Regions from separate parts of the Micromonospora sp. DT48 genome, predicted to be linked through region 3. Evidence: riboswitches for the same ligand, from Rfam matches in the RefSeq annotation. Region 3 holds a riboswitch; each other region holds the start of a gene.
The links. A riboswitch is a leader RNA that binds a small molecule or an ion and turns the genes downstream of it on or off. The one in region 3 is predicted to bind cyclic di-AMP.
Positions count from the first base shown of each region.

Region 1: another riboswitch for cyclic di-AMP. It lies ahead of ACLQ2S_RS06025 (coiled-coil domain-containing protein); the one in region 3 lies ahead of ACLQ2S_RS21315 (C39 family peptidase).
Region 2: another riboswitch for cyclic di-AMP. It lies ahead of ACLQ2S_RS15775 (coiled-coil domain-containing protein); the one in region 3 lies ahead of ACLQ2S_RS21315 (C39 family peptidase).

Region 1 covers NZ_JBNCLE010000006.1:18,877-23,127, reverse strand. The annotation lists gene ACLQ2S_RS06030 (carbonic anhydrase) at 48-749, shown strand; gene ACLQ2S_RS06025 (coiled-coil domain-containing protein) at 864-1,880, opposite strand; cyclic di-AMP (ydaO/yuaA leader) riboswitch at 1,885-2,015, opposite strand; gene ACLQ2S_RS06020 (YibE/F family protein) at 2,182-3,528, opposite strand; gene ACLQ2S_RS06015 (metal-sensitive transcriptional regulator) at 3,811-4,107, opposite strand; gene ACLQ2S_RS06010 (heavy-metal-associated domain-containing protein) at 4,219-4,251, shown strand, end outside.
Region 2 covers NZ_JBNCLE010000011.1:234,979-239,229, forward strand. The annotation lists gene ACLQ2S_RS15765 (hypothetical protein) at 112-525, opposite strand; gene ACLQ2S_RS15770 (STAS domain-containing protein) at 1,034-1,399, shown strand; gene ACLQ2S_RS15775 (coiled-coil domain-containing protein) at 1,502-2,605, opposite strand; cyclic di-AMP (ydaO/yuaA leader) riboswitch at 2,612-2,743, opposite strand; gene ACLQ2S_RS15780 (cation diffusion facilitator family transporter) at 2,894-3,811, opposite strand; gene ACLQ2S_RS15785 (HelD family protein) at 3,902-4,251, opposite strand, start outside.
Region 3 covers NZ_JBNCLE010000018.1:70,748-74,998, forward strand. The annotation lists gene ACLQ2S_RS21300 (CDP-glycerol glycerophosphotransferase family protein) at 1-662, shown strand, start outside; gene ACLQ2S_RS21305 (DUF952 domain-containing protein) at 723-1,055, opposite strand; gene ACLQ2S_RS21310 (hypothetical protein) at 1,271-1,453, opposite strand; gene ACLQ2S_RS21315 (C39 family peptidase) at 1,877-2,758, opposite strand; cyclic di-AMP (ydaO/yuaA leader) riboswitch at 2,980-3,120, opposite strand; gene ACLQ2S_RS21320 (hypothetical protein) at 3,399-4,157, opposite strand.

The sequences.
Region 1 (4,251 bases), on a different contig from region 3:
CGGCCCGGGATGACCAGGCATTCCTCCCAGTGAAGAGGTGCAGCCGAATGAGTCGACCCGGAACACTCGGCCCACAGCCCGGACCGGAACGCGAGTTCCTCACCGCAGATCTTCCCGGCGCCCCGCAGCAGGCCCTCGCCGAACTGCTCGCCGGCAACCGACGGTTCGTCACCGACACGCTGTGGCACCCGAACCAGAACGCCGGGCGGCGGGCCGCCGTCGCGGACGAACAGCACCCCTTCGCGGTGATCGTCGGCTGCTCCGACTCCCGCCTCGCCGCCGAGATCATCTTCGATCGCGGACTGGGTGACCTATTCGTGGTCCGCACCGCCGGGCACACCGTCGGGCCGGAGGTGCTGGGCAGCGTGGAGTACGCCGTGCTGGTGCTGCGTACGCCGCTGGTGGTGGTGCTCGGGCACGACTCGTGCGGTGCCGTCCGGGCGGCCTGTGACGCGCTGACCACCGCCACCGCGCCCCCGGGTCACCTGGGTGCCGTGGTCGACGCGGTGGTGCCGAGCCTGCACCGGGCACGGGAGGTCGGGGTGCGCGACCTGGACGGGATCGTGGACATCCACATCGCGCGGACCGTCGAGACGATGCTGGCCTCCTCGGAGACCCTCGCGGCGGAGGTGGGCGCCGGGCGGTGCGCGGTGGTCGGGATGTCGTACCGGCTGGCCGCCGGTGAGGTGCGGACGGTGGCCGCGGAACCGGCCGAGCTGGCCGAGGCGGCGGTGGCAGCCGTTCCCTGACCGCGACCGCCGGGGCCGCCGCGTGACACCGCCGGCGGACCCGTTGACCCTGATGCCTGACGACGAGGGCCGTTCCGCCAGCGGAACGGCCCTCGTCGCGTCGAGATCGAGCGGTCAGAGCAGTGACACGTGTACGTGGTCGGTGTGGTTGGACGGGCCGCTGTAGGAACTCCAACGCTCCGTCGCCGCGAACCAGATCTGCCGGTTCCAGATCACGTAGTAGACGCCCAGCCGGTCGGCGTTGCGGACCAGGAAGGCCGCCAGGTTGTTGCCGTAGATCCGGGTGTCGTTGTTGTGCCACGGCCGGAAGCCGCTGTTCTGCAGGGACCAGTCACAGGCTCGGCCCTTGGGGTGCTCGAACTTGTCCCCCGGGCGGTAGCAGCCGACGAACCTGTTGAATCCGGCCCGCTTGACCTCCTTGTACATGTGCAGCGTCCGAGGCGTGATGCAACCCGACGTGGTGGGGTCCTTCTGGCTGCACGACTCGGGCTTCCAGCTGCCGTCCGCGGCCCGGTTCGGGGCGACCCGGGCCACCGGGGAGGTGGCGTCCACCAGCCCGCCGGTCAGGCCGACACCGCCGACCAGCCGGAGCGACTTCTCCGCCTCGCTCTTCTTGCGCGCCATGTCGTTGGTCAGCTTCTTCTGCTCGCGCACCTCGGCGTCGAGCGCGAGCTTGGCCTGCTCGGCACGGAGCTTGATCGCGTTGACCTCGCCCAGCTTCTTGTCGTTGAAGAGGTTCAACTCGTCCAGCGCCGAGGCCCGGTGGATGAACGAGTCCGGTGCGGTGCTCTGCAACAGCATGGCGATCGCGCCGACCCGGCCGGTGCGGTACGACTGAGTGGCGATCTTGGCGACCTGCGGGGCGAGCGCGTCCAGGTCGGCCTGCGCCGAGCGGACCTCGACCGCCAACTTGAGCTGGCGCTTCTTGGATTTCTCCAGCTTCGCCTTGGCCTTGGAGTAGTCCCGGGTGGTCGCCTCGATCAGGTCGTTGAGCATCGGCGGATCGTCGTCGTGCTCCGCCGGTTTGGGGTCGTTCGGCGCGGCCGTCGCCGGCATCGGACCGGCGAACACGGCGAACGCGGCGAGCACGGCCACCACGGGTGTCAACCAGCGGCGTAGGGGTGCCGTCACTGTTTTCCCTTCCATCGACCGCCGACCGGGTTAGCTGACGGGTTCGGGACGGAAGTGGCCCCTACCGCTCTCGCGGATTCACCCCACGTACCTGGGTCCCCGGCTCGCCTGACGGCGATTGGGCGGTGGTACCGCAGGCGCCGGTGCGCGCCTTCGGCGGTGACCGGCAGTGAGGTTACCCGACCGTCCGACTGTGCTTCTACGTCCCTAACCCGACGAGATGCGTCATTTCGTAATCGCGTTGAGTGACCAGCGACACGGTTTCGAGCCCTACGGGTCGGGACGGTCACGTTGAGGAGTGTCACCATTTGGTGTCCGTGCTCCTGTCCGGGTCGGGCCACCCCGAGGGGGTGGCGGGGGACGTGTTTCGCGTGGGTGGGGTGCTGAGGGCGTGTAGCGCTTCGGCCCGGTCCGGCGCGGGTCGGGGAACCACGGGGGTGGGCTTGTCGGAGTCGGTGTCGGCCGCACCGCGCCCGGCGGTGCTGACCAGCACGGCCAGCGCGGTGGTCAGCGGCACCGCGGCGATCAGGCCGAGGGTGGCCACCACGCTGCGGACGATCTCCGTGGTGAGGAACTCGCTGGTCACGATCTGACCCAGCGCGCGGGAGTCGGCGGTCAACAGCAGCAGGAGCGGCAGCGAGGCGCCCGCGTACGCCAGCACGATGGTGTTGACCACCGAGGCGATGTGCGCGCGCCCGACCCGGGTGGCCGAGCGGTACAGCTCCCGGCGGGTGTAGTTCGGGTTGGCGTGGCGCAGCTCGGTGACCGCGGCGGCCTGGGTGACCGTGACGTCGTCGAGCACCCCCAGCGAGCCGATGATGATGCCGGCCAGCAGCAGGCCGTGCAGGTCGACGTCGGCGCGGAACATGGACAGGGTGGTGGCGTCCTCGCTACCGAACCCGGTCAGGTGGGTGGCCCCGGTCGCGGCCAGCCCGAGCAGCCCGGTGAGCACCAGACTGGCGAGCGTGCCGAGCACGGCCACCGAGGTCTGGGCGGATATGCCGTGGGTCAGGTACAGCACCACGAACATGATCAACGAGGCGCCGACGATGGCGACCACGAGCGGCGGACTACCGGCGCTGATCCCGGGCAGCACGAAGGTCAACAGGATGGCGAAGCTGGCGGCGAGACCACCCAGCGCCGCCAGCCCGCGCAGCCGCCCGAAGGCGACGATGGCGGCGGCGAAGAGGACGGCCAGCCACACCAGCGGCTTTCCGCGTTGGTGCTCGGCGATGTTGTAGTTGCTGACCGAGGGATCCTCCGGATCGCTCAGCGAGACCAGGATGATGTCGTCGTCGACGTCGATCCGGGGCGCTCCGGGTCCGGTCGGGATGGGCGTCTGCACCTCCTGGCCGGCGTCCGGGCCGGTCTGCACCCGTACGGTGACCGTGCCGCAGGGCCCTGCCGCGGTGGTCGGCGTGCCCTCGGGCACCGCCGGGTTGGGCGGGCAGGGCTCGGTGACCACCCGGGTGACCGTGCCGTGGTAGCGGGGGGTGTCGTCGGCGGCCTCGGGGCGGGGTGCGTCCCGGGGCCAGAGCACGAGGGCGGCGACCAGGGTGGCCAGGAAGAGGGGGACCACCGTCACGACGAGTATCCGCCGCACCCCGGGCGGGGTGGGCGGCGCGGAACGGGTGTGGTCGGCGCCCATTCATTGTCTCCCAACGATTCAGGGCTGAGTACGTGTCGATGGGCGAGACGGTTCAGTGCCGCCCGACGACAGATTCCGTAGGGCAGCCGGGATGGCCTGAACGTGGCTGGGTGGCTGCGTACCGTGAGGTGCCGGTGGAGTCGTGGCAGCCGTGCGGGCGTACGCCCGACAGCGACCTCGGGCCGCGAGGCGCGGATTTCGGCTGGCCATCGTGTGCGAATGGTAACCAGCCCGGTATTCCGACGCAGGTCGCGAGGGGTGCGTCGGTGAGTCGGGTCGGGGTCAGCCGCGCTTCATCAGGCGGCCCACGGCGGCCATCATCTCGGTCGCCATCTCGTCGGCACGCCCCTCGGCGGCGCCCTCGTGCATGCAGTGCCGGGCGTGCCCGTCGAGCAGGCCGAGGGCGACCTTGTCCAGGGCGGCCTGGATGGCGGAGATCTGGGTCAGCACGTCGATGCAGTAGCGGTCCTCGTCGACCATCTTCTCGATGCCGCGCACCTGGCCCTCCACCCGACGCAGCCGGGCGAGGAGCTGGTCCTTGCTGGCGGTGTAGCCACGGATCGGCGCAGGTGTGCTCATGGCGGCAAGGATAACCTACCCCTGGGGGGTATGGTACGGTCGATCCGCTGTATACCCCCTACGGGTATCAGGGTGGGCGTTCGCCTGCCCGAGAAGGTGGAGGAGAGTTCCATGGTCAGCACGACGTACCAGGTGCAGGGCATG
Region 2 (4,251 bases), on a different contig from region 3:
GGCCGGCGTGGCGCGGGCGCGCGTCGGCGACCAGGTCCGCCGTGACCGAGCCTGGTTACCGTCCGGGTGAATCGGCCTCATCCGGATCGGACGAGGACTCGCCGGGGAGCGTCAGTTGGCGGGGCTGGTCGGGTCGGCGGGGGAGTCGGGCCGGTCCACGTCGACGAACTCGATGTCCTCCAGGGCACGGTCACGGCCTCCGGCGGCGCGTGCGGCGGTACCGGCCGCCCAGCCGACCGCGGCACCGACCAGGGCGGCGCCGATCAGCAGCGTCCAGGGCAGCGCCGGTCGGCGTCCGGCGAGTGCGTCGAAGGCGCGGCTGGCGCGGTGGCGCGCCTCCTCGGCGGCCGACTCGACCAGGTCACCGGCGTCGCCCGCGAAACCGGCGGAGTTGTGCCGGGCGGTGCGGGCGGTGTCGCGGATGCTGTCACCGGCGTTGTTCACCGCCGAGACGAGGTGGTGCCACGCCTGGTCGGCGATCCGCTCCGGCTTGCTGCGGCGCTCCAGCAGATGAGTCCCGAACATGTTGTTCCCTCCATCGACGATGCCGGCCCCGGTGCACGCGTCAGCCGTCGGGCGTCGTCCGGCCCGGCGGCGGTTCGCATTCGAGGCTGTGCCCGCCCCGCCGTGGCCGCAAACCACCGACTCACGCCGCGATCGGCACTTCTCGGGCGGTCCGGCCCCGGTCGTGCGGACATGAGTCGTCCGCCACGTCATGGGGGTCACACGTGATGGTACGCACGCAACGGCGACCATCACTCTTCGCGCGCAGGTCAGGTTGGGTCCGTGGGGCCACGCCGGAAACTCCGGGATGCGGCGGGGGTGGCCACTCCCCGCTACCCTGGTTCGACGGCGTCGGCGGTGTCGAACGCCGAGGAAAGGTCAATAAAGTTCGGATATGGGCGATTTGACGTGCCCTCATCCGTGAATTGCTCATCCCGAGGGGTGGCGACCGAGGCCGTCGAAGGAATACTGTCGGTCGCGGCCCGCGTACTGATGAGGCGCCCGTCGTCGGGCGAGTGGAGGTGCTCGCGTGAGCCTGTCGATCCTGCAGACGGTTCGGCCCGGTGGTGTCATCGAGATCGCCCCTCGGGGCGAGATCGACGTCGACACCGCGTACGAGGTTAAAGAGGCCATCGCCGAGGTGCTGGCCAAGGGACGTCCAGCCCGGATCGAGCTCAACATGCGGCTGGTCACCTTCATCGACTCCGTGGGCATCAGCGCCATGGTCGCCGGCTTCCAGACCGCCGAGGTCAGCGGGGTGAAGCTGGTCGTCACCGAGCCGAGCCGGTTCGTGCACCGGCAGCTCTGGGTGACCGGCCTGCTCGGCCTCTTCGGCGCGCCCGAGCCCTACTACGCCGGAGCCGCCACGGCCCCCGAGGTGCTACCCGGGGCCTGACGACCCGTCGGCCCGGTCAGGCCGCGTCGAGGCGGTCAGCGAAACGTCGAACGCCTCGGTGACCGCCAGGCGGTCACCGAGGCGTAGCCGTCGGCGAGGAACTCAGTACACCGACAGGTGGACGTGGTTGGTGTGGTCGCTGGACGGGTCACCCCGACCGCCGCTGTACGACTTCCAGCCGCTGCTGGGCAGCCAGATCTGCTTGTACCAGATCACGTAGAGCACGGCGAGCCGGTCGGCGTTGTTCACGAAGTACGCCGCCAGGTTGTTGCCGTAGGTCCGGTCGCCGCCGGTCGCGACCCCGCCGAAGCCGTTCTTCTGGGCCGCGAAGTCACAGGCCCGGCCCTTCGGGTGCTCGCCGGAGCCGCCGGAGCGGTAGCAGGAGACGTACCGGGTGAAGCCGGCCGCCTTGGCCTGCTTCAGCGCGTGCAGGGTGCGCGGGGTGATGCAGCCGTTGGCCGGGGTGGGGTCGTTGACGCTGCACGACTCGGCCGGCCACGACCCGTCGGAGTTGCGTGGAGCGGGCTTGGCGGTGGGGCTCGACCCGCCGCTGCGTGAGGGTGAGCGGGCGGCCCGTTCGGCGGCCTCGGCCCGCTCGGCGGCCTTGTCGCGTTCGATGGCCACGGTCAGCGCCCGCTCGGCCTGCTCCTTGCGCTTGGCCATCACGGCCACCTGCTTGCGTTGCTCCTGGATCTCCGCGTCCAGGGCCCGCTTGGTGGCGCTGACCTCGTCCCGGGCGTTCTGGAGTTCACGCAGCGCGCGGTCGGAGTTGGCGGCCACCGCGTCCAGCGCCGCCGCCCGATCCATGAAGCCGGCCGGCGACCCGCTGTTGAGCAGTGCCGACGCGGCTCCCAGTCGCCCGGTGCGGTACGCCTGCGCGGCGATCTCGGCGACCTTGGTGCCCCGCTCGGCGACCTGGACCTCGGTCGTCTTGAGCTGCTCGGCGAGTTGCTTCTGGCGCTTGACCGACCGGTCGAGCGCGGTCTTGGCGTCGAGGTAGCCCTTGCTGGCGGCCTCCAACTGGGCCCGCAGCGCCGGGGTGCCACCCTCGTCGTCCACGTCACCCGGTGCCGCCGCCCGCACTGGCTGCGGGGCCGCGGTGGCTGGGGCGAAGGGGGCCAGCGCCACGCCGAGGGTGACGGCGAGCGCGGCGGCGATCAGGGCCGCCGTACGGGCGGCCGGTCTTACCGTTGCCACTGCTGGCATGTGCACATGTCCTTCCGTCAGCCGCCGACCGGGTTAGCTGACGGGTTCGGGACGGAAGATCCCTACCGCTGACGCGGATACACCCCAGGAACATGGTTCCCCGGTTCGCCCTGGTGGGCGATTAGGCGGCGGCCGCCGCCGGCGCCGGTGGGCGCCGCCTGGCGGAGGCCGGGTCCGAGCCTACCGGTGCCTCTGTGACCGGTGCAGCTGCTGTTACTCCTGGTGTTCAGTTGTTGACTAGTAGAACAGACAAAAACGGACAATAATCCCTTTTCGGGAATGCGCTCGTCACCAGCGGGCGGCACCGCAGTCTCCAGGATCCGAGCGCGGCTCGATCTGGAGGGTCGCGTGCTCGATCTGGAAGTCCTCGTGCAGTGCCGCGCGAGCCGCCGCGAGCACGGCCCCGACGTCGGTGCCCGGCGTGATGGTCAAATGTGCCGAGGCGACCTCCATGCCGGAGGTCAGCGTCCAGACGTGCAGGTCGTGCACCCCGGCCACCCCGGGCACCGCGGCCAGCCGGTCGTGTACCGCGGTGACCTGAAGGTGCTCCGGTGCGGCCTGGACCAGGATGCGCACCGCCGCCCGTCCCAGCCGCCACGTCCGGGGCAGGATGAACCCGGCGATCGCGACCGCCACCAGCGGATCGGCCCACCACCAGTCGGTCGCGGCGATCAGCAGGGCGGACGCGATCACGCCCAGGGAGCCGAGCAGATCGCCCAGCACCTCCAGGTAGGCCCCGCGCAGGTTGATGCTCTCCCGTGCCCCCGGGCGCAGGAGGGCGAAGGCGGCGACGTTGGCGAGCAGGCCGAGGGTCGCCACCACCAGTACCGGGCCGGTGAGCACCTCGGGGGGATCGCCGAACCGGCGGGCCGCCTCGATCACCACGTACACCGCGACGCCGGAGAGCAGCACGGCGTTGGCCAGGGCCGCGAGCACCTCCAGCCGGTACAGCCCGAAGGTGCGTTGCGGATCGGTGTTGGCCCGGCGTGTGGCGGCGACGGCCGCGAGGGCCATTCCGATGCCCAGCACGTCGGTGAACATGTGCCCGGCGTCGGAGAGCAGGGCCAGCGAACCGGTTCGCAGTGCGGTGCCGGCCTCGATCACCATCAGCGTGCTGAGTAGGGCAAACGCTGCCCACAGTCGGCCAGAGTGGCGGTGTGCGGCGTTCGACACCGCAGCGTGGTGGTGGTCATGGCCGGTGCCCACCCAGACACCTTGCGCCGTCCGTCGGGCGGCGGGCAGATCTATGCCAACATCGCTATGTGTGCAATCGTCGGGTGGGTTCGACGCGTGGTCTCACCCGGTCGGGTCGACGGTGGTCAGCCGCTGGGTGGCCCGGGACAGCGCGACGTAGAGCGTCCGGACACCGGAGCCCGGCTCCGCCCGGATCTCACTCGGCGCGACCAGCACCACCCCGTCGTACTCCATGCCCTTGGCCTCCAGGCTGGTCACCACCTGCAACCGCTCCCCGCCGAGCGCGCCCAGCCAGGCCGCGACCTGATCCCGCCGGGGCACCGGGGTGATCACGCCGACGGTGCCCTCGACCTCGCCGAGCAGGGCACTGGCCGCCGTGACGACGGTGGTCGCCAACTCCGGCGCGGGCACCTCGAGCTGGACCGGGTCGATGCCGGTGGAACGGACCGCGG
Region 3 (4,251 bases):
CCCGGCCGAAGTCGGGGCTGGCGAACCCGACGGTGCTCTACACCCCCACCTGGACCGGGCACAACGCCGACGCCGACTACTGCTCGCTGCCCGTGGCGGAGACGCTGCTGCGGCGCCTGCTGGACCGGGGAGCCACGGTCATCCTGCGCGCCCACCCCTACACGGCGCAGAACCCGGCCTCGGCCCGGCAACTGGCCCGGCTGCACGACCTGCTCGCCGCCGACCGGACCCGCACCGGCCGGGAGCACCTCTACGGCGCGGCGGCGAGCCGGCTCACCCTCACCGACTCGGTCAACCGCGCGGACGCGCTGGTCTCCGACGTCTCCGGGGTGGTCTCCGACTGGCTCTACTCCGGCAAGCCGTACGCGGTGACGAACATGGACGCCGACGGGGACCGGTTCGAGCAACGCTTCCCGCTGGCCGCCGCCGGCTACGTGCTACGCCGGGACATGACCAACCTGGACGACGTGCTGACCCGGCTGCTCGACACCGATCCGCTCGCCGAGGCCCGCTGGGCCACCCGCCGCCGTTACCTGGGTGACTTCCCCGCCGAGTCGTACGCCGAGGTGTTCCTGGCCGCCGCCCGACGCGAACTGGATCCGGCCTGGAACGCGCCGACACCACGCGCCGCAGCCGAGGCACCCCTGTCCCGGACCACCTGAGGTCGTCGGGTCGCACCGTCAGCGTGCGGTGGTCGGATCATGGGCGGACCGCGCGGGTACTCAACGGGGCACCTCGGCGTCCACCCGGGTGACACCGGCAACCGGATACACCCCGACGACTGCTGCGGCTGGTAGCGCCGCATAGACGTGCGGGAACGGACCGCCGTTCGGGGCGTCCTCCCACCGCAGCACATCCGCGAGCAGGGACGCGTCGAGCGCGGCGACGACGAGATGTGGCTGGTCGCCGAAGACCCGCGCCGCCGTGGCGGCCAGTTGGGTTCGCGACGAGCAGTGGATGAAACCACTGTCCCGGTCGAACGGTGAGCCGTCGAACCGGCCGGCGGCCTGGAACTCGGCCCACTCATCGGGCAGCAGGATCTTGTAGATCAGCATCTCGCCATGCTGCCAGAGGGCCCTCAGTCGAGGCGTACGGCGAGTTGGAGGGTGTTCAGGTAGTGCTTGCGTACGGTCCCGCCCGGACGGGCGGCGATCATCTCCCGGATCCCGTCGAACAGCGTCCGCCGCTGCCAGGGCGCGGCGGCGATGTGATTGGAGTACGTGGAGAGCAGGCTCAGGTACTCCTCGGCCGGGTAGTCACGACGCGTACCTCACCACAACCGGCAAGCACGCGGCGCGCCACGTTGGCCAGTTCCCGCCCCGGTCACCAGTCCGGCCGTCTCGGCCAGATCGGCGAACAACCGCTCCGGATAGCCGGGCCGGGCCCGCTCGTACAACTCCGCGGCCGTGTCGAAGGTCGTCGCCACCCCCGCGTACGGTTCCCGCTCCCCCATGGTCACCCCTCGCACGCGTGCCGACCGTCGATGTCACAGGTGATCGTCCCACCCAACGCCCACGCCCACGCCCACGCCCACGCCCACGCCCACGCCCACGCCCACGCCCACGCCCACGCCCACGCCCCAACGAGATCATGGACAGTTGCCGTTCGTGACGAACGGCAACTGTCCATGATCTGGGGCTTGCGGGCGCGGCGGGCGGACCGGACGCGGGACCGGCAGCGCGGCGGGCGGACCGGACGCGGGACCGGCAGCGCGGCGGGCGGACCGGACGCGGGACCGGCGGACCGGCGGCCCGGCGCTCCGGGTGGCCCGGCGGCCCGGCTACCCGGCGAACTCGGCGGCCGTGCGCCTGCCGCACCGACCGGAAAGCCCCCGACCTGTCGGCCGAGGGCTTTCCGGGGCTAGGGCCAGGCGCGGTCAGGCCGAGTAACCACGGGTGGCGGCCCAGTTGGCGAGGTCGATGGTGCTGAGCCAGTACGACGGGTACGAGGCGTCGGCCGAGTCGGCGATCTTCACCAGGCGACCGGAGTCCTTGTAGCCGACCACGGCGACGTAGTGGCCGCCGGGGAAGGAGTGCCAGCGGCCGTCGGTGTCGGTGGCGGTACCGGCGACGTTCACCACGACGCCCCGACCGTCGGTGACGGCGGCGACGACATCCGCCTGGAGCTGGTCCATCTGGGCCGGGGTGGCCGCACCGCCACGGATCATCGTGGTCTTGTACGGCTTGCCCTTGACGATGGCGTTGAGGACGCGGGTGGTGTCCTCGGCCGAGTTGGTGCCCGCGAACGTGGTGCCGAGCTGGCTGGCCAGGGCGTCCTGGGTGCGGGCGATACCGGCCGCGCTGAGCGCGTTGCGTACGGCGGCGGGGCCGCAGTAGTAGCCGTTGATCTGGGCCTGGTGGTCGTACGCGAGGATTTTGGTCGCCGGTGGCTTCGGCGCCGTCTTCTTGACGGTCAGGTCCGGATCCGGGGTGGCCGAGCGGGGTTTCGGCGACGGCGACGGGGAGGGCGCCGCGCTGGCCGGTGCGGCACTGCTGGGTGCCGCGCTGCTCGCTGCGGCGGGAGACGGCGCGGCCTCGGCCCGCTGCTCCCGGCTCGGCGCCACCGTGGCGTCATCGTGCGGGTCGGCGGCGGTCGCGGCCTGCGTGGGGGCGGGGGTGGTCCCGGTACCGGCCAGGGCAGCGCCGGTGCCGGTGGCCAGGACGAGTGCGACGGCAGAGCCGGCGACGATCTGGTACGGACGTTCGGTGACCAGCCGGCGGAGCCGACGGGAAAGGGTGTGCTTCACGGATTCCTCCACGGGCTGAGGGGAGAACGGCACACCGGCTCTGGCGGCCGGGTCGGCGTGGGCACGCCGACGGCCGCCCGGGGTGAGCGGGACAGGCCGTTCAGGGGTACGCCCGGAAACCGGGCGGCGGCGACCGGAGGTCAGCTCGCAGTGATCGGGCTGGCGAGCGCGGGCACCGCGGTGCCGTGGAGGCGGGAGAACAGGGGGATCACATTAAACCGCACGAGGGTTGGAACTCCTTCCATCACCGCCTACCGGGTTAGCTGACGGATTCGGGCGGGAAGACGCCCTACCGCGGGCCGAGGCTCGCGGATTCACCCCAGTGGTGCAGTGGGTCCCCGGTTCGTGAGTTCACGATTGAGCGGGTCGGTACGGCGTCGCCACCTGCGATCGGTTACCGCACCGGACGCGCTGACACTACTGGTCGCACGACTCGCAGCCAACCGGGCCTGACCTGCTTAAACATGATCCAGTGGAGCAATTTCCGGGTATCGGGGAACTGGCGTCGCTCAATAGGACCGACAGCATTTCCGGTACCTTCCGGCGGGAACCGGACGGGTCGTCAACAATGCCGACAGGTTTTGTTGCAGCAATCGACTCGACTACGAAGAGTGACCGATTTTTCGGCATCTGTGAGTCAGCTCACGAAATTTCAGCTCAGCCGCGCCGGCCGCCAGCGCACCATCGGCCCGGGGCGCCGGACGACGACCCGCTCGGGGACGGTCAGCCGGTTCGGCCGGAGGCGCTCGGCTGCCGCGTACGCCTCGGCGGACAACGTCCGGGCCGCCTCGGTGGCCAGTTCCGCCGCCCGCCACAGGTCACGCTCCCGTTGGGCGGCCGACCGGTAGGCGGCCAGGCGGTTGTCGCGTACCACCCGGGCCAGGATCACCTCCTGCTCGGCGGGGTGACGTCGGGGATCCCAACCGGCGCGGGCGGCCAGCACGTCGCTGAGTTGCCGGGCGGTCAGGTCGCCGCGCCAGTGGGCCGCCATCGCGGCACGGCGTAGCCAGCGCTCGCGGGCCGCGTACTCGGCGGGGGTTCGGGGGGTACGCGGGGTCGGCAGTCCGGTGACAGCGGCCAGTCGACGGGCCGCGGCCTCCGCCTCGTCGTACGCGGCCCAGGCCCGGTCCAGTTCCGTCTGGGCGATCCGCCACGCGGCACGTCGCCGGTCGGCGTTCTGCGCCGCGCCGGCTGCCGCCACGGCCACCTCCCCGGCATACCGGCGCAGGTCGGCCTCCTCGATAGCGGCGCGGGTCGCGTCCTGGTCGTCGGGTTGCTCCACCGGCCCGGTCGGCTCGGGGCGCGCGACCAGCACGGTGAGTACGCCCAGTGCGATCACCAGCAGGACCGACCAGATGGCGGCGGCGCGTGGCACCTCAATCAGGAACTGGTACAGAACGGTCTTCTCCATGTCAGCACCTCGGGGAGATCGGTACGACGCCGGTGGCCGTACCGGCAGCGGATCGTGATGGTGAGCCTCGACGCCGACGTGGGCGGCACGGGCT